4 regions of the Brachybacterium vulturis genome follow, and region 3 is predicted to be linked to each of the others. Evidence: riboswitches for the same ligand, from Rfam matches in the RefSeq annotation. Region 3 holds a riboswitch; each other region holds the start of a gene.
What was found. A riboswitch is a leader RNA that binds a small molecule or an ion and turns the genes downstream of it on or off. The one in region 3 is predicted to bind thiamine pyrophosphate.

Region 1 (4,203 bases), 1.2 Mb from region 3:
GGCGGCGGTCGCGAGTCGGCGCTGCTCCCCGCCGGAGAGGCGGTGCGGGTGGGCACCGGCGAGGTGCGCCAGACCGGCGCGCTCCAGCAGCTGAGCGGCGAGCTCGGGATCGGTGGCCCAGGGGGAGGCGCTCAGCTCCGCCCGCACGGTGGTGGCGACGAAGGAATGCTCGGGGTTCTGGGGGACCGCCGCGATCCGTGCGGGCTCCGGCCGCTGGACCTCGCCGGTCGCAGGGGCGTCCGCGTCGAGCAGGGTGCCCAGCACGGTGGTCTTCCCCGCCCCGGAGGGGCCGGTGAGCACGCTGAGGCGACCGGCGCGCACCTCGAGGTCCAGGGGAGAGGTCAGCCCGCGGGCGGGGACGGTGACGCCGCACAGCGAGGCGACGACCGGCCCCGCCCCGGCTGATCGCGCCCCGGCTGATCGCGCAGCGCGCGTCTCCTCGGGGGCCAGCACCCCGATCTCCTGCAGCAGCTCGCGCTGCTCGCGCAGCACATCGCTCGGCGCCCCGTCGGCGAGGATCTGCGCCTGCTCGCCGAGCACCACCAACCGGTCCACATGAGCCAGCCAGGGCCCCAGCCGGTGCTCGGCGACGACCAGTCCGGCTCCGTCGGCGGCGGCGAGGATCGCCTCGCGCACCAGCTCGGCGGTCTCGGGGTCGAGCATGCTGGTGGGTTCGTCCAGCAGCAGCAGCTCGGGGCCCAGGGCCAGGCTGCCGGCCAGCGCGATGCGCTGCTGCTGCCCGCCGGAGACCTCGAGCGGCCCCCGCTCGGGATCCAGCCCCACCTGCGCCGCTGCGAGGGCCGCGGCCACCCGCTCATGGATCTCCGGCCGGGGCAGCGCGGCGTTCTCGGGCCCGAAGGCGACATCGCGGAAGACCGTCGCGGCGACCAGTGCATGGGAGGGGTTCTGCAGCAGCAGCCCGGCCTCCCCGGGCCGGGACGGCGGGGACAGCAGACCGGTGCCCTCGCCGGACTCCTCGTCCAGCAGCCCGGCGAGGGCACGCAGCACGGTCGACTTCCCGCTGCCGCTGGCACCCGCCAGCAGCACCCGCTGCTCGGCCGGGATCGTCAGGTCCAGCGAGGCGATCGTCGGCCGGGAGCGCGTCAGGGGTCGCCAGCTCAGACCGGTCAGCTGCCGACCGGTCGTGGCGGGGGAGCGGGGGAGGGCGATCGCGGCCGCCTGCTCAGGCCTCGGCGACCCGGGCGTGCTCGCGGCCGGCGGCGAGGGCGTCCACCGCGCCGGTGGAGACCAGCGCCCGGGTCGCCGCCCAGCCGAGCCCGCCGCACAGCAGCGCCCCGGAGAGCACGAAGCAGGCGAGCATCACGCCGGAGAAGGCCCAGCTCATCTCCTGGTAGTAGGCGAACTTCTCCCATCCCCACTCCAGCAGCGCGGCGAGCACGCCGCCCAGCACGGCGACCGGCAGGGTGAAGCGCCGGTAGCGGGTCAGCAGGAACGCGAGCTCGACGCCGCCGCCCTGCATCAGACCGGAGATCGCGGTGCCCCAGCCCCACTGGCTGCCCAGCAGCATCGAGAGCACGGCGGCGATCATCCCGGCCAGCAGGGCGGCACCGGGCTTGCGCACGATGAGCCCCGCGAGCATCGCCGGCAGGAACCAGATCCCGGCCAGCAGGCCCTCGGCGGGCTTGAACGCCGCGGTGAGCGGCCCGATCAGCGTGTACAGCTGGCCGTAGCCCAGGTACGCGACGCCGAAGGCGGCGCCGATCAGAACGGTGACCAGCAGGTCCACGGTGCGGAAACGAGTCATCACTTCTCCTTCCCTCTGGAAGGGGCGCGGGCACCGGCGGCGCTCCACGGATATCCCGACTCCCTACGCCGGTGTGAGCCGGATCAGGTTCGAGGGTCTGCGCAGGATGCGCACTCTCAGCACCTCGCGGTGCTCCCCTGTCAGTGGATGACGAGAGGTGAGTCTACCCGCTCAGCGCCGGGCGCGGATCGCCTGGTCGACGGCGGCCGCCGTGGCCTGCGGGTCCTCGGGGGAGAGGATGTAGTGGGTGGAGCCGCGGCCGATGATCTCGACCATCGTCCCCGACCGGGTGACCAGCATCCGGTAGGGCTGCTGGACCTGATCGAGGGTGAAGATCTTCCGCGACCCGACGGGGGTCAGCTCCGCGGGCTGCGGGGTCGTCGCCCGGCTGCGACGCCATCCATAGCCGCCGAGGGTCACGCCCACCCGCGAGCGCGGCAGCTCGCGCAGCTGGACGGTGCGGAAGTCCGCCAGCGGCCAGGGCTTGCGGGGCAGGAACCCTCCGAGGCTCACCGTCAGCCCGTGCTCGTCCACGATGAAGCGGGTCCACTGCCCCATCCAGGTCCACACCGCGAGGCCCAGGAACAGCACCGCCACCAGCAGGACGCCCGTCGGCGTGGAGCGCTGAGCCATCAGCATCGCGAGCACGGCCCCGGCCACCAGCGTGATCGCGATGCGGGTCCAGCCGATGGAGGAGGGCCGCGTGCGGCCCACGTAGAACGGGGGCTCGGGCCTCACCAGATGCTCACCCTCTCCTCGGGGGCGCGGTACATCGCATCACCCTCACGGACGTCGAAGGCGGTGTGGAACTCCTCGAGGTGGCCGGCGACCGTGTTGCAGCGGAACTCCATCGGGGCATGGGGATCCACCGCCAGACGGCGGATCGCCTCCTGGGTGCGATTCTTCCCGCGCCACACGGTGGCCCAGGACCAGAACACCCGCTGCAGGCCGGTGAAGCCGTCGATCTCGGTCTCCACCTCGGTGGCGTCGCGGCTGGCCAGGTAGGCCTTCACCCCGATGGACAGCCCGCCCAGGTCGCCGATGTTCTCACCGATGGTCAGCGCACCGTTGACGCGGTGGGCGTCATCGAGCTCCCGGGGGGAGAGTGCCGAGTACTGGGTGATGAGCTGCGCGGCCCGCGCGTCGAAGGACTCGCGGTCCTCGGGCGTCCACCAGGAGCGCAGGTTGCCGTCGCCGTCGTACTTCGAGCCCTGGTCGTCGAAGCCGTGGCCCACCTCGTGCCCGATCACCGCGCCGATCCCCCCGAAGTTCACGGCGTCGTCGGCCTCGGCGTCGAAGAACGGCGGCTGCAGGATCGCGGCGGGGAAGACGATCTCGTTGGCGCCGGGGTTGTAGTAGGCGTTGACCGTCTGCGGGGTCATGTGCCACTCGGTCTCGTCGATCGGCCCTCCCACCTTGGCGAACTCGTAGGCGGCCTCGAAACGGCGGGATGCGCGGGCGCTGGCGACCAGGTCGCCGGGGACGATCTCGAGGCCGTCGTACTCGCGCCACCGCTCGGGGTAGCCGATCTTCGGGGTGAACTTCTCGAGCTTGGCCAGTGCCTTCTGGCGGGTGGCCGGGGTCATCCACGGCAGGTCCTCGATGGAGTCGCGGTAGGCATCCATCAGCGCGTCGACCAGCTCGGTCATGCGCTCCTTGTGGGAGGCCGGGAAGTGGCGGGCGACGTACTCGCGGCCCACGGCGAATCCGACGGCACCCTCGACGAAGGCGACGGCGCGCTTCCACCGCTCCCGCAGCTCCTCAGCCCCCGAGAGGATCTTCCCGGAGAAGGCGAAGTCCTCGTCGACCAGGGCTGCCGGGCCGTAGGGGGCGTAGGAGGAGACGGCGTGGACGGCCAGCCACGAGCGCAGCACCGCGAGGTCCTCCCCGGCCAGCAGCTCGGCGGCGGCGGCGACGAACTCGGGCTGACCGATCGAGATCACCTCGAGGACCGGGGCCGGAGCGCCGGTGCCCTCGAGATAGGCGTCCCAGGGGAAGGCGGGAGCCAGCTCACCGCGCTGCGCGGCGTCCATCGGGTTGTAGGACTTCTCCCGGTCGCGCAGTCGCACCACGTCCAGGTGGCACGCGGCCAGCCGGGTCTCGAAGTCCATCACGGCGGCGGCGAGGTCCTCGGCGCTCCCGGCGATCAGCCCGTCGCGTCCGGGGAGCGCGGCGAGGCGGGCGAGGTTCGCGAGGTGCCGGGCGTAGGCCGTGCGGATCTCGGCGTAGCGCTCCTCGCGATAGTAGGACTCGTCCGGCAGGCCCAGCCCGCCCTGGTGGATCTTCACCTGGTAGCTCGTCGAGTCCATGTCGTCCGTCCAGACATAGGCCAGCAGCGCGGAGGCGCCCGAGTCCGGGGCGGCCATGGCACGCACGATCCCCTCGAGATCCGTGGTGGCGGTGACGGTGCCCAGCAGGTCCTCGAGCACGGCGAGGCC
Region 2 (4,203 bases), 720 kb from region 3:
GCTGCGGCGGTGGCGTCCTCGGCTGCGGCCACCAGGCGCGCCGCAGCATCCTCCCCGTCCAGCAGGTCCACGACCGCACTCTGCTGCGGCCGCGTGCCACTCGCGAGCTGCGCGAGCGCCTCGACCGCGGAGGCGGCCTGCGCGGAGGCGGCATCACGACGGCGCAGCACCTCGAGGACGGGGCGGGCGGACTCATCCCGTTGCAGGGCGGTGCGAGCCGTCTCGAGCGCGGGCTTCTCCGTCGAGAGCCGGTGGGCGAGCGCGTCGAGCTCCCGGCGGCGATCGATGCGCTTCCGGGCGGTGGTGGCGGTCTCGGCCGCGGTGCGGGCGGCCTGCTCGGCGGTCCCGGCCTGCTCCGCCGCGTCCCGAGCCTCGTCGGCCCGGGCGGTCACCGCCGCGAGGTGCTCCGCGGCGAGCGCTGCCAGCGGCTCCAGGCGCAGCGCCGCGGCATGCTCCTCGAGCACGCCGACCGGCTCCTCCTGCAGGGCTGCGGCCTCGGTGAAGCGGGCCAGCGCAGTGCCGAGGGTCTGCTGGGCGGCGTCGACCTCGCGCTTGGCCTGCTTGCGCATCTCCTCGAGCTGCTTCTCCACGCGAGCGTAGGTCTCGGTGCCGAAGACGCGCTGCAGCACCGCCTGGCGCTCCCCGGTGCCGGCGCGCAGGAAGCGGGCGAACTCGTTCTGGGGCAGCAGGACGGTCTGGGTGAACTGCTCACGGGTGAGCCCCACGGCGCGCTGGATCTCGCGGCCCACCTCGTCGAGGCGGCTCGCGATCGCCTCGGTGCCGCTGCCCCCGCCCGCGGTGTCGGCGATGACGTCCTCGATCAGCTGCGGGGAGCCGATCCGCCAGAGCACGGCCCTGGCCTGTTCCTTGGTGGTGCCGGTGCCGCGCAGCTTGGGGCGGTGGAACTCGGGCTGGCGGCGCACCCGGAAGATCCCGGAGGCGGTCTCGAACACCAGGTCCACCACGCTCGCCTCGGTGGGCGGGGCGAACTGCGAACGGATCCGGTCGCCGCTGCTGACGCTGCCGGCGACCTGCCCGTACAGGGCGAAGACGATGGCGTCGAGGATCGTGGACTTGCCGGAGCCGGTGGGCCCCTCGAGCAGGAACATGCCGCTCGCGCCGAGGGCGGCGAGGTCGATCTGCACGGTGCCCGCGAAGGGGCCGATCCCGGTCAGGCGCAGGTGGTGGAGCTTCATGAGGCCTCCTGCTGGCGGCGCACCGCGGTATAGGCGCGGTCCAGGACCTCGTGCTCGGCGGAGGTGGGGGCCGCGCCGGTGACGTGGGCGAGGAAGTCGTCCATCACGTCCAGCGGGTTCTGCTCCCGCCGCACCACCGGGGTGCCCGCTCTCGCCTCCCGGCCCTCGGGCGCGTACTCGGTCAGCAGCAGGTGGGGGTAGGCCTCGCGCAGCTGCTCCTGCAGGTGGGCGGGGCGGGCCGGGTCGGTGACGACGGCCTTGACCCAGTCGCCGCCGTGCTCGTCGGCCCGGGCGAGGATCTCCTCGAGGCTGCCGCGCAGCTCGGTGAGCGGACGCGGGACGGGGGTCCGGATCCGCCTGATCTCCGCTGCGGTCCCGGGGGCGCCGAGCTCCACCAGCAGCACGGACTTGCGATGGTTCTTCTCGGAGAAGGAGAACGCCAGCGGCGAGCCGGAATACCAGGCGGGGGCGCCGACGAGGCGGGTGAGGTCCTGGCAGCCGTGCAGATGGCCCAGCGCCAGGTAGTCGAGGCCTCCCAGCACACCGGCGGGCACCGAGTCGACGCCGCCGACGGAGAGGTCCCGCTCGGAGTCGCTGGCATCGCCGCCGGTGACGAAGGTGTGGGCAAGGACGACGGTGCGCGCTCCCGGATGCGCGGCGGCGCGCTCGTGCACGCGGTCCAGCGCGGCACGGGTGACGGCCTCGTGGCTGCGGGCCAGCGGCGCCTCCCCCTCCCCCACCAGCTCGGTGCGGGCCCGGTCGGGTTCGAGGTAGGGCAGGCCGAAGAAGAGCACCTCGCCGTGCTCGTCGGCCACGGAGACGGGATGCTCGATGCCGGGCACGTCGGTGAGCAGGTGGATGCCGGGGCGCATCAGCGAGCGACCGAAGCCGAGCCGCTCCGGGGAGTCATGGTTCCCGGAGGTCAGCACCACGGTGGCGCCGGTGTCGGCCAGGCGCGCCAGGGCGCTGTCCAGCAGAGTCACGCTGGACACGGCGGGCACGGCGCGGTCATAGACGTCCCCGGGGATGACGACCACGTCCACCCGCTCGCCCCGGACCAGGTCGACCAGCCAGTCGAGGAAGGCGGCCTGGTGGGCGTGCAGATCGACCTTGTGCAGGGTGCGGCCCAGGTGCCAGTCCGAGGTGTGCAGGATCTTCATGCCCTGAGCCTACGAGCGGGGGCCGACAGCCGGTGACGTCTCGCCGCGGCGGACGGCGGGTGCCCGCCGCGAGCTCGTGCTCTAGGGTGGTCGGCGGACACGGGGTGCGCATGACGCGCTGAGATGACACCCGTGGAACCTGATCTAGTTCGTACTAGCGAAGGGATGTCCGCATGAGTCCGGATCCTTGCACCCAGTCCCCGTCCGCCCTCCTCCCCGCACGGCCGACGGTGCCGCGCGTGGTCTCGATCGCGGGGACGGACCCCACCGGCGGCGCCGGCACCGCCGCGGATCTCAAGTCGATCACCGCCGCGGGCGGCTACGGCATGGCCGTGGTCACCGCGGTGGTCGCGCAGAACACCCACGGCGTGTGCGACATCCATGTGCCGCCCGCCGAGTTCCTCGCCGCCCAGCTGACCGCGGTCAGCGACGACGTCACGCTCGAGGCCGTCAAGACCGGCATGCTCGGCACCGTCGAGGTCATCGAGGCGGTGGCGGCCTGGATCGACGCGCATCCGCCGCGGGTGCTCGTGGTGGATCCGGTGATGGTCGCCACCAGCGGCCATCGCCTCCTGGAGCCCGCGGCCGAGCGGGCGATGCTCCGGTTCTGCCGCCGTGCGAGCGTGGTCACCCCGAACATCGACGAGCTCGCGGTGCTCACCGGTGCGCCGCGCGCCCGGACCGAGGACGAGGCGCTCGCGCAGGCCGGCCGCTGGGCGGCGGAGACCGGAGTCGCCGTCCTCGTCAAGACGGGCCATCTCGAGGACCGCGAGGTGACCAACACCTGGGTGGAGCCGGACGGCTCGCAGCACCGGGCGAGCTCGGCCCGGGTGGAGACCACCTCCACGCACGGCACCGGCTGCTCCCTCGCCTCCGCGCTCGCCACCCGCCTGGGTGCGGGCCACCGCCCCGCCGCGGCCCTGGCCTGGGCGACCCAGTGGCTGCACGAGGCGATCGTGCACGGGGCTGCCCTGCAGGTCGGGACGGGGCACGGTCCCGTGGACCACGCCCACCAGGGTCGACGGCTGGCGGCGGCCGGTTCCGCTGCGCCCTGGCTGCGGGTGGGCGAGGTCCCCGCCCGGCTCGAGGCACCCGAGGACCTGATCGACGCCTGCTCAGGGGATGCCGGCACGGAGACCGGTATCGCCCCGGTGCTCCCGGTCGTCGCCCCTGCCGGCCCGTGGACCGCCGCGCTCTGGGCCGCCGGGTCCTCCCTGGCTGCGCAGGTGGCGGACTCCGGGTTCGTCCGTGCACTGGTGGACGGCAGCCTGCCCGGCCCGGCGTTCGACGTCTACCTCGCCCAGGATGCGCTCTACCTCGCTCGCTACTCCCGCGCCCTGGCCGCCCTCGCGGAGGCGTCCACCACCGCCTCCGGTCGCACGTTCTGGGCGGAGTCCTCACGGAGCTGCTTGACGGTCGAGGCGGAGCTGCATCGTTCGTGGCTGTCCGCGGAGCCCGCCGAGGACGACACCGCCCTCAGCCCGGTGACCAGCGCGTACACCGACTTCCTGCTCCGCCATGCGCTCGGCTCCCCCACCCCGGTGGTGGCCGCCGCGGTGCTGCCGTGCTTCTGGCTCTACGCGCAGGTGGGTGGTGAGCTGGCCGAGATCGCGCCGGGCCATCCCTACGCCGCCTGGCTGGAGACCTATCGCGATCCCGGGTTCGTCGAGGGCGTGCAGGGGGCGCTGGGCGAGGTCGAGCGGGAGCTCGCCGCGGCCAGCCCCGTCCGGCGGGCTGCGGCGGCGCGGGCGTTCCTCCTGGCATGCCGCCACGAGCTGGAGTTCTTCGAGCAGGCCCGTCGGCTCGCGCCGCACGATGCCCCTGCGGAGGCCGCTCTCAGCGGGGCG
Region 3 (4,203 bases):
CGGCCATCTCCGCGGGCGGCGGCGCCCCGGGGTCGGCCTCGAGGAGATCGGCGGTGCGAGCCGCCGCCCAGGCCGAGAGCAGGATGCCGTGGCGGTGATAGCCGGTCGAGACGATCACGTCCGGGTGTCCCGGCACCGGTCCCAGCAGCGGGAGGTCATCCGGGGTGCCGGGACGGGCGCGAGCGGTCACCTCGCGCAGTTCGGTGTCCCGGATCGCGGGAAGGATCTCGGCCGCATCCTGCAGCAGAGTCAGCACGCCGCCGGCCGATGCGCCGGTCATGGCGTCCTCACGGCTGGTGGCTCCGAGCACGAGGCCGCCGTCGCGCGGCACCAGGTAGAGGGGACGACCGCGGACCAGGGCTCGGACCGTGTGGTCCAGCAGGTTGTCCTCCCCGGGCAGCAGGGCGGAGTCGGGGACGTGCAGGCGCAGGATGTCACCGTGGACCGGTCGCAGCGACAGGTCGAGCACCCGATGGGGTCCGTCGATCGCGGAGGTGCCGAGGCCGGCAGTGAGAACGATCCGGTCGGCGTCGATCTCGTCGGTGGAGGCGACGCGGCTGCCGGTCGTGAGGGGGACGGGCGGCCCGTCGCCCGGTCGGCCCGGGCCGGTCAGGGCATCGAGGACGGCGGCGACCAGGGTGCGGGGGTCCACCTGGTGGTCACGGGGGACGAGCATCGCGCCGGCCACGTGCCGGGCCAGCGTCGGGGCGCGGCCACGCAGCTGCGCGGAGGTGAGCTCCTCGACCTCGGCACCCGCCGCGCACTGCTCCTGCGCGAGAAGCCGCAGGGCCTCGAGGTCGGACCGGTCGCGGCCGACGACGAGGGTCGGAGTATCGCGGTAGCCCAGCGGCTTCTCGGTGCGCAGGCCGAGCTCGGCGGCCAGCGCGCGGTGGTGGCTCGCGGCCTTCCTCATCAGAGGCCCCAGCGAGTGCTGGCCGAACTGGACCTCGCTGGTGGGGGCGAGCATCCCGGCCGCCGCATGGGTGGCCTGCTCGGCCACGCCGATGGAACGGATCTCGACCCGGTGACCGCGGCGTCTCAGCTCCAGTGCGGTGAGCAGTCCGATGATCCCGGCGCCGACGACGGCGATGTGCTGCATGAGCGGTCCTCCTGACGGCGGCATGACCCGCATCCAGTGCTGGTGGTCGGCACGAGGCCCTCTCAGCCCGACGATCGGGCTCCCACGGAACCGGGCCAGCCTACCCGCAGCGGAACGCGCCGCGCACCGGGGCGGAGACCGCTCCCTCCGCACGACCGCTGCGGCTGCTGAAACGGGACGCGCCGCCCCGCCGCCGCGGCCATGGGTATAGTCGACGACCGACACGGGGTGCCCGACAGGGCTGAGAACACACCCGGTGAACCTGATCGAGTTCGTACTCGCGGAGGAATGTCGTCGATGAACTGCTGCGCGCTGGCCACACCCGCGCCGACGCCACGTGCCATGACGCTCCCGCGCCCACCGTCCTCGAGAACGGGATCAGAGCCGACCCCCGTCGATCCGCCCCTCCACCCGAGGAGCGCTCTCCCTCCCCTGCCCGGATGCCGGTCCCGCCGGCATCCCGGGGGCTCGCATCCCGTCATCGAAAGGACGAACCACCCATGACCACCCCCTCCTCCGCACCCGCGCCGTCCCAGAGCATCCCCGCCCTCGCCGACCAGGTCGTCCTGGTCACCGGCGGCGCCCGCGGCCTCGGCCGCGCGATCACCGAAGCCCTGCTGCGTGAAGGCGCTCGCGTCGTCATCAACCACCTCACCAGCGCGGACGCCGCCCGGGACCTCGCAGCCCCCCACCCCGGCCGAGCGGTCGCGGTGCGCGCCGACGTCAGGGACCGCAGCGAGGTGGAGGCGCTGTTCGAGGCGGCCCAGGCCGAGTTCGACGCCCCCATCAGCACGGTCGTGAACAATGCGCTCAGCGGCTTCTCGTTCGACGGGGACGCGAGGGCGAAGGCGCACGAGATCGACTACGACGCCTTCTCGGCCCAGTTCTCGAGCGCCGTGCAGGGGGCGCTGAACACCATCCAGGCAGCGCTGCCGGGCTTCGACCGGGCGGGCTCGGGCCGCGTCATCAACATCGGGACCAACCTCTTCCAGCATCCGGTGGTGCCCTACCACGACTACACCGCGGCCAAGGCGGCGCTGCTGTCGCTGACCCGCACCTTCGCCGCCGATCTCGGCCCGCGCGGCGTCACGGTGAACATGCTCAGCGGCGGCCTGCTGCGCACCACCGACGCGAGCTCCGCGACACCCGAGGCCGTCTTCGACGCGATCGCCGCGAGCACCCCGCTGCAGTCGGTGACCACGCCCACCGAGTTCGCCGATGCCGTGCTGTTCTTCGCCTCGCCCTGGTCGCGGGCGATCACCGGGCAGAACCTCGTCGTCGACGGCGGGCTGGTGAAGGACTGATGCCGGCACCCGCTCGCCGCCACGTGCGGCTGAACCTGTTCGCGCACGCGGTCGGTCACCACGGTGCGGCCTGGCGCGCGCCCGGCTCCGCGGTGTTGCGCCTGGGCGACATCACCTACTGGGAGGAGCTCGCGCAGATCGCCGAGCGCGGCCGGCTCGATGCGATCTTCCTCGCCGACGGCCAGTCGATCGCCCCCGCCGGGGCCGAGCGCGGGCCGACGTGGTTCCTGGAGCCGATCACGGTGCTCACGGCGCTGGCGCGTGCCACCGAGCGGATCGGCCTGGTCACCACGGTCTCGAGCACCTTCTGGGATCCGTTCCATGCGGCCCGCCTGCTCGCCAGCCTCGATCACATCTCCCACGGCCGGGCCGGGATCAACGTGGTCACCTCGATGACCGACGCGGAGGCCCGCAACCACGGCATGGCCGCGCTGCCCGCCCATGAGGAGCGGTACGCCACGGCGGAGGAGTTCCTCCGGGTGCTCCACGGCCTGTGGGACTCGTGGCCGCGCGAGAGCATCCGCGCCGATCCGGGCGGCGTCTACGTCGACCCCTCCATGCTCCGTCCGCTGGAGCATCATGGTGACTCCTTCGCGGTCGACGGCCCGCTGAACGTGCCGACGCCGCCGCAGGGGCGCCCGGTGCTGTTCCAGGCCGGGGCCTCGGAGCCGGGGCGCGACCTCGCCGCCCGCTGGGCCGAGGGGATCTACGCGGTGGCCTGGGACCTCGAATCGGCGCACGCCTACCGCACGGACGTCCGTGCCCGCGCCGCCGCGCTGGGCCGTGATCCGGATCTGATCGCGGTCATGCCGGGGCTGGTCACCTACGTCGGCTCGACCGAGGAGGAGGTCCGGCGCCTGCAGGCGGACCTCCATTCCCGCCTCCCCGTCGAGCACTCCCTCCGCCAGCTCGCGTTCTTCGTGGGCCAGGACACCTCGGGGTGGGAGCTGGATGCTCCCGTCCCGCCGCTGCCGCCGCTGGAGGAGTTCACCGGCCCGAAGGGGCGCTACGCCACGGTGCTGCGGATCATCCGCACCGCACGGCCGACGGTGCGCGAGCTGCTGGGCTTCCTCGCAGCCGGCGGGGGACATGCCACGGTCATCGGCACCCCGGAGACGGTGGCCGACGAGATCGAGCGCTGGGTCGATGCGGGCGCGGCCGACGGCTTCAACCTCATGCCGCCCACCCTCCCGGGAGGGATCGAGGACTTCGTCGACCAGGTCGTGCCGGTGCTGCAGGAGCGCGGCAGGTTCCGGCGCGAGTACGCCGGGAGCACCCTGCGCGAACACCTGGGTCTGCCGCGGCCGTAGGCGGGCGCGGCCGGCGCGGAGCATCCTCGATACGCCAGGAGTCCCACCACGAACCGGACCCCTGACGACCATCGCGTTACGGAACGTTACGGTGTAACGTTATGTGCATGAGCGGCGCGACCCACGAGTACACGGCCCGTCTCGAGGGCGCATTGGAGCGGCGCGGCAACCCGCTGACCGTCGATGCGCTCCTGGACATCCTGCGCGAGGCCAGCGAGTCCACCTCCGAGGCGCTCTCCGCGGGGGAGCGATCCTTCCTGCTGGAGACCACGGACCTCACCGAGGAGGATCTCGCTCCGCAGGCCCGCGCGGCGTCTCAGAACCAGGTGGCCCGGGATCGTGCGGCAGCGGAGGAGCAGGCATGGGCCGCGTCGCTGACGACAGCCGAGGTGGCGGAGCGACTGGGCCGCAAGGATGCGAGCATCCGCCGCTCGAAGGCGGTCGGAGACCTCTATGCCCTGCCCTCGGGCGGCGGGCGCACCACCCGTTT
Region 4 (4,203 bases), 1.2 Mb from region 3:
CGCTCACCGCGCCCGCGCCGAGCAGGCCGCGCAGCACCACCGCCCAGTGAGCGGCGGCGTAGACCACGAGCCAGAGCAGCACCAGCAGCGTCGGGACCGGGCCGGGCCCGGCCACCAGCCCCAGCAGCGTGGTCCCGGCGACCACCAGGTGCAGGGGCCAGTTCGTGGCCCAGCTCCGCGGGGAGACGTCGGGAACGTCGAGATTGCCGCCGGCGATGAAGGTGCGCGTCTCAGCCGGTCTCATGAGGGCTCCACGCCCCCCACAGTAGTGCCGCCGGAGCCTGGATCGGCAGGTCGGTGGCAGAGGGGCGGCGGCAGTGCGGTGCGGGTGCTGGTCATCCCCCGAGTCTGGTGATGGTGCGCCGGGACCGACACCGTCGAGCGGCCCTCCCGCCCTCCACCGATCGGTGGAGGGCGCGGGGCCCGGGGACGGCGGCACCGGGCCGTGACCCGCCGTCCGCCGGCTGCGGATCGCGCCTCCGGACCGCTCGGCCCTGGCACGGAGCCGTCCGCGGCGATATGTTCGAGGCACACCTGACCTCGCCCCCGGGAGGACCCGATGAAGATCCGCCACCTCGTCCACTCCTGCCTGCTCGTGGAGATCGCCGGGCGGCGCCTGCTGGTGGATCCCGGAGGCTTCAGCGCGGATGCCGTGCGCGGCCTGGACGCTGAGCTGCTGTCGGGCCTGGACGCGGTGCTGATCACGCACCAGCATCCCGACCACCTCGACCGGGCGCTGCTCGAGGAGGTGCTGGACCGGGCCGAGGGCGCCGAGGTGATCGCCGAGCCGGAGACGGCTGCGCTGCTCGCCGAGCCCGCAAGCGATGCCGCCGCGGTCCCCGCGCGGCGCCTGCTGGCCCTCGCCGCCGGTGACGTGCACGAGCTGCCCGCGGCCCCGGGGGAGCAGGCGGTGCGCCTCGAGGCCGTCGGCGGCCGGCACGCGATCATCCATCCGGACATCCCCCGGGTGGGGAACTCGGGCCTGGTGCTCTCCGCCGGGGACGGTCCCCGTCTCGGCATCACCGGTGATTCGCTCGAACCGGTCCCGCAGTTCCGCGGCATCGAGGTGCTCGCCTTCGCGGTGGTCGCTCCCTGGTCGAAGATCGGCGAGACCATCGACTTCCTGCGGGCCGTCGGCCCGGTGCTCGCACTGCCGGTGCACGAGGCGATCGCCTCCGACGTCGGCCGCCCGATCTTCCTGCGCCAGTCCACGTCCCTCGCCCCGGAGGGCACCGAGGTGCGCGACTGGCCGGCCGACGGGGTCATCGAGGTCGGCGCCGACTGAGCACGCCGGGCAGAGGACATCAGGAGGGGAGCGAGATGCAGGAGCTGTGGGGCAGGGCGAGGCCCGCCGACCGGGTCGCCCGGGCGATGCGGGCGGTGCCGCGGGCCCGTTTCCTCCCGGCCTCGCTCCGTCATCGGGCGGGGGAGGACGCCCCGCTGCCGATCGGCGAGGGGCAGACCAATTCGCAGCCCACCACCGTGGAGAACATGCTCCGCCTGCTCGATGTGCGCGAGGGGCACCGGGTGCTCGACCTGGGAGCCGGCTCCGGCTGGACCACCGCCCTGCTCGCCCATCTCGTCGGCCCCACCGGGACCGTGCTCGGGCTCGAACGCCAGGAGAGCCTGCTGGGCCCGGCCCGCGCCGCGCTCGCCGAGACCGTGCCCGAGGGCCGGGCGCGGATCCGCACCGCCCGGCGCGGCGTGCTCGGCGCCCCCGAGGACGCTCCCTTCGATCGCATCCTCGTCTCCGCCGGAGCCGAGCAGCTGCCGCCGGCGCTGCCCGCGCAGCTGGGCGAGGGCGGGATCCTGGTCATCCCCGTCGCGCAGCAGCTGCGACGGATCGCCCGCCGCGGGGACGCACTGGAGGAGACCGTCCACGGGGCCTACCTCTTCGTGCCCCTCATCGAGGACCGGCCGTGAGCCGAGCCGGGCACGGGAGGGTCCGCCGCCTGGACGCCGTGCACGGGAGGGGACGCTCCGGTTAGGGTGGCCCCGTGCACGGGAGTCCGGTAGGCCGGGCTGAGAGGGAGTTCTCGAACTCCGACCGTAGAACCTGATCCGGATCATGCCGGCGCAGGGAGCTCCGCCGAGCGAATGTCGCTGCGCGCCCGTGCCCGTCTGGAAAGGCACGGACCGTGATCCCAGCTTCTCGTGATGCCTCCGCACCCACCGCTGCTCCTGCCGTCGATCCCGGCGGCCCGCCGCCCGCTGCGAGCCCGGACCCCGATCCCACGGCCGCCCGCTCCCGACTCGGTCTGCGCGAGATCGTGCTGGTCGTCGTGCTCGGCGTGCTGTTCGGATTCCTGTACTGGGTGTTCGTGCAGGCCTGGAGCTGGCTGGCGATCGCGATGGGCCCCGCCGGCGACGTCGCCCAGCACCTGATCTTCGGCTCCTGGCTGCTGGTGGCGCCGATCGCGATCGCCATCGTCCGCCGACCCGGCGTGGGCATCCTCGCCGAGATGCTCGCCGGGACCATCGAAGTGGTGTTCCTGGGCAGCCCCGTCGGGCCGCTGCTGGTGCTCTCGGCCGCGCTGCAGGGGCTCGGCAGCGAGCTGCCCTTCGCCCTGACCCGCTACCGCCGCTTCGGCTGGGGCGTGTTCGCCGCCTCGGGCGCGCTCGGCGCGGGCCTGGTGTTCTTCTGGTCCGCGTACCGGCTGGGCTGGTACGGGCAGGACCTGCTCACGCTGCGGCTGGGCATGCAGGTGCTCTCCGGGATCGTCCTCGGCGGGCTGCTGGCCCGCGTGATCGTCCGTGCGCTGGAGCGCACCGGGGTGCTGGCGAACTTCGCGATCGGTGCGTCGGCGCAGGCCGACGGGATCCCGCAGCGCCGTGTCCGCTGAGCGGGGAACGGTCCGGGACGCGTCGCGCCCGGTCGAGGCCGCCGCGTCCGCCGCGTCCGCCGCGCCCGCCGAGCTCGTCGTCGAGGCGAGGGACCTCGAGGTGGTGCTGCCCTCGGGCGCCGGCGTCGGCCCTTGGACCGGGACCCTGCGGGCCGGGGAGCAGGTGCTGCTGCTGGGACCCAGCGGCTGCGGCAAGTCCACGCTGCTGCGTGCGCTCGCCGGTGCGATCCCCGCCCACCAGCGGGGCCGGGTCACCGGGACGCTGCGGGTGGGCGACATCGATCCGATCGCCGGCGGCGTCCTCGCCACCTCCGCGGCCGTCGGATTCCTCGGGCAGGATCCGGCCGACGGGGTCTGCCTGCCGCAGGTGGCCGACGACGTCGCGCTCCCGCTCGAGAGCCGCTGCCTCCCGCCTGCGCAGATCGGACAGCGCGTGCACCATGCTCTGGCCGAGGCCGGGATCGACGAGCTGAGCGAGCGCAGCGCCGCGACGCTGTCCGGCGGGCAGCTGCAACGGGCAGGGCTCGCCGCGGCCGTGGTGGGCCGGCCCCGCCTGCTGCTGCTGGACGAACCGACCGCGATGCTCGACGCCGACGGGGTGGCCGCGGTGCGCGAGGCCGTCACGGCCGCCGCCGGCGGCGAGGTCGCGGTGCTGCTGGTCGAGCACCGGCTCGACGACTGGGCGGGGGAGCGCGGGGTGGCGGGGCTGCCGCCGCGCACCATCGCGTTGGACGCCTCCGGACGGGTGCTCGCCGACGGGCCGACCGGGGACGTCCTCGCCCGTCACGGCGCCACCCTGCGTGAGGCCGGATGCTGGCTGCCGCGCGAGCTCGAGCAGCAGCTGGAGGGCGCGGCGGAGCCGGGTCCGGAGCGGGGGACGAGCCCCGCCCCGGGCCCGGCCCCGGGACCCGCGACGGAGCCGCTGCTGACCGTGCGGGGCGCGGATCTCGGCCCTCGGAGCCGTCCTGTCCTGACCGGGGTCGACCTCACCGTGCGCTCCGGGCAGCTGCTCGCCGTCGTCGGCCGCAACGGTGCCGGCAAGTCGACCCTGCTGGGGGCGCTGTCCCGGCTGGACCCGCCGCGTCGCGGTGAGGTGGAGGGGGCCGCGGCGGGCCTCGTGTTCCAGCGGCCCGAAGCCCAGTTCGTGGCCGACACCGTGGGTGGGGAGCTCGCGGCCTCCGGGGCGGAGACCGCACAGGTCGCGGCGATGCTCACCCGGCTCGGGCTCGACGAGCAGCGGGAGGCGAGCCCCTTCGCGCTCTCCGGCGGTCAGCAGCGTCGTCTCTCCCTCGGTGCGATGCTGCTCGCCGAGCGGCCGGTGCTGCTGGCGGACGAGCCCGGCTACGGCCTGGATCGGGCC

Region 1: linked by a shared signal. The riboswitch ahead of CFK38_RS13615 (ECF transporter S component) and the one ahead of CFK38_RS01765 (3-oxoacyl-ACP reductase) in region 3 are both predicted to bind thiamine pyrophosphate.
Region 2: linked by a shared signal. The riboswitch ahead of CFK38_RS04950 (bifunctional hydroxymethylpyrimidine kinase/phosphomethylpyrimidine kinase) and the one ahead of CFK38_RS01765 (3-oxoacyl-ACP reductase) in region 3 are both predicted to bind thiamine pyrophosphate.
Region 4: linked by a shared signal. The riboswitch ahead of CFK38_RS07120 (ECF transporter S component) and the one ahead of CFK38_RS01765 (3-oxoacyl-ACP reductase) in region 3 are both predicted to bind thiamine pyrophosphate.

Annotation. Positions count from the first base shown of each region.
Region 1 covers NZ_CP023563.1:3,024,123-3,028,325, reverse strand. The annotation lists gene CFK38_RS13620 (ATP-binding cassette domain-containing protein) at 1-1,077, opposite strand, end outside; gene CFK38_RS13615 (ECF transporter S component) at 1,184-1,765, opposite strand; TPP riboswitch at 1,809-1,914, opposite strand; gene CFK38_RS13610 (hypothetical protein) at 1,937-2,503, opposite strand; gene CFK38_RS13605 (M13 family metallopeptidase) at 2,500-4,203, opposite strand, start outside.
Region 2 covers NZ_CP023563.1:1,116,621-1,120,823, reverse strand. The annotation lists gene CFK38_RS04960 (AAA family ATPase) at 1-1,196, opposite strand, end outside; gene CFK38_RS04955 (exonuclease SbcCD subunit D) at 1,193-2,356, opposite strand; TPP riboswitch at 2,447-2,539, shown strand; gene CFK38_RS04950 (bifunctional hydroxymethylpyrimidine kinase/phosphomethylpyrimidine kinase) at 2,530-4,203, shown strand, end outside.
Region 3 covers NZ_CP023563.1:398,316-402,518, reverse strand. The annotation lists gene thiO (glycine oxidase ThiO) at 1-1,099, opposite strand, end outside; TPP riboswitch at 1,092-1,195, opposite strand; TPP riboswitch at 1,314-1,405, shown strand; gene CFK38_RS01765 (3-oxoacyl-ACP reductase) at 1,600-2,403, shown strand; gene CFK38_RS01760 (LLM class flavin-dependent oxidoreductase) at 2,403-3,713, shown strand; gene CFK38_RS01755 (hypothetical protein) at 3,821-4,203, shown strand, end outside.
Region 4 covers NZ_CP023563.1:1,582,933-1,587,135, forward strand. The annotation lists gene CFK38_RS17565 (sensor histidine kinase) at 1-244, opposite strand, end outside; gene CFK38_RS07110 (MBL fold metallo-hydrolase) at 560-1,285, shown strand; gene CFK38_RS07115 (protein-L-isoaspartate O-methyltransferase family protein) at 1,321-1,923, shown strand; TPP riboswitch at 1,992-2,100, shown strand; gene CFK38_RS07120 (ECF transporter S component) at 2,139-2,843, shown strand; gene CFK38_RS07125 (ATP-binding cassette domain-containing protein) at 2,833-4,203, shown strand, end outside.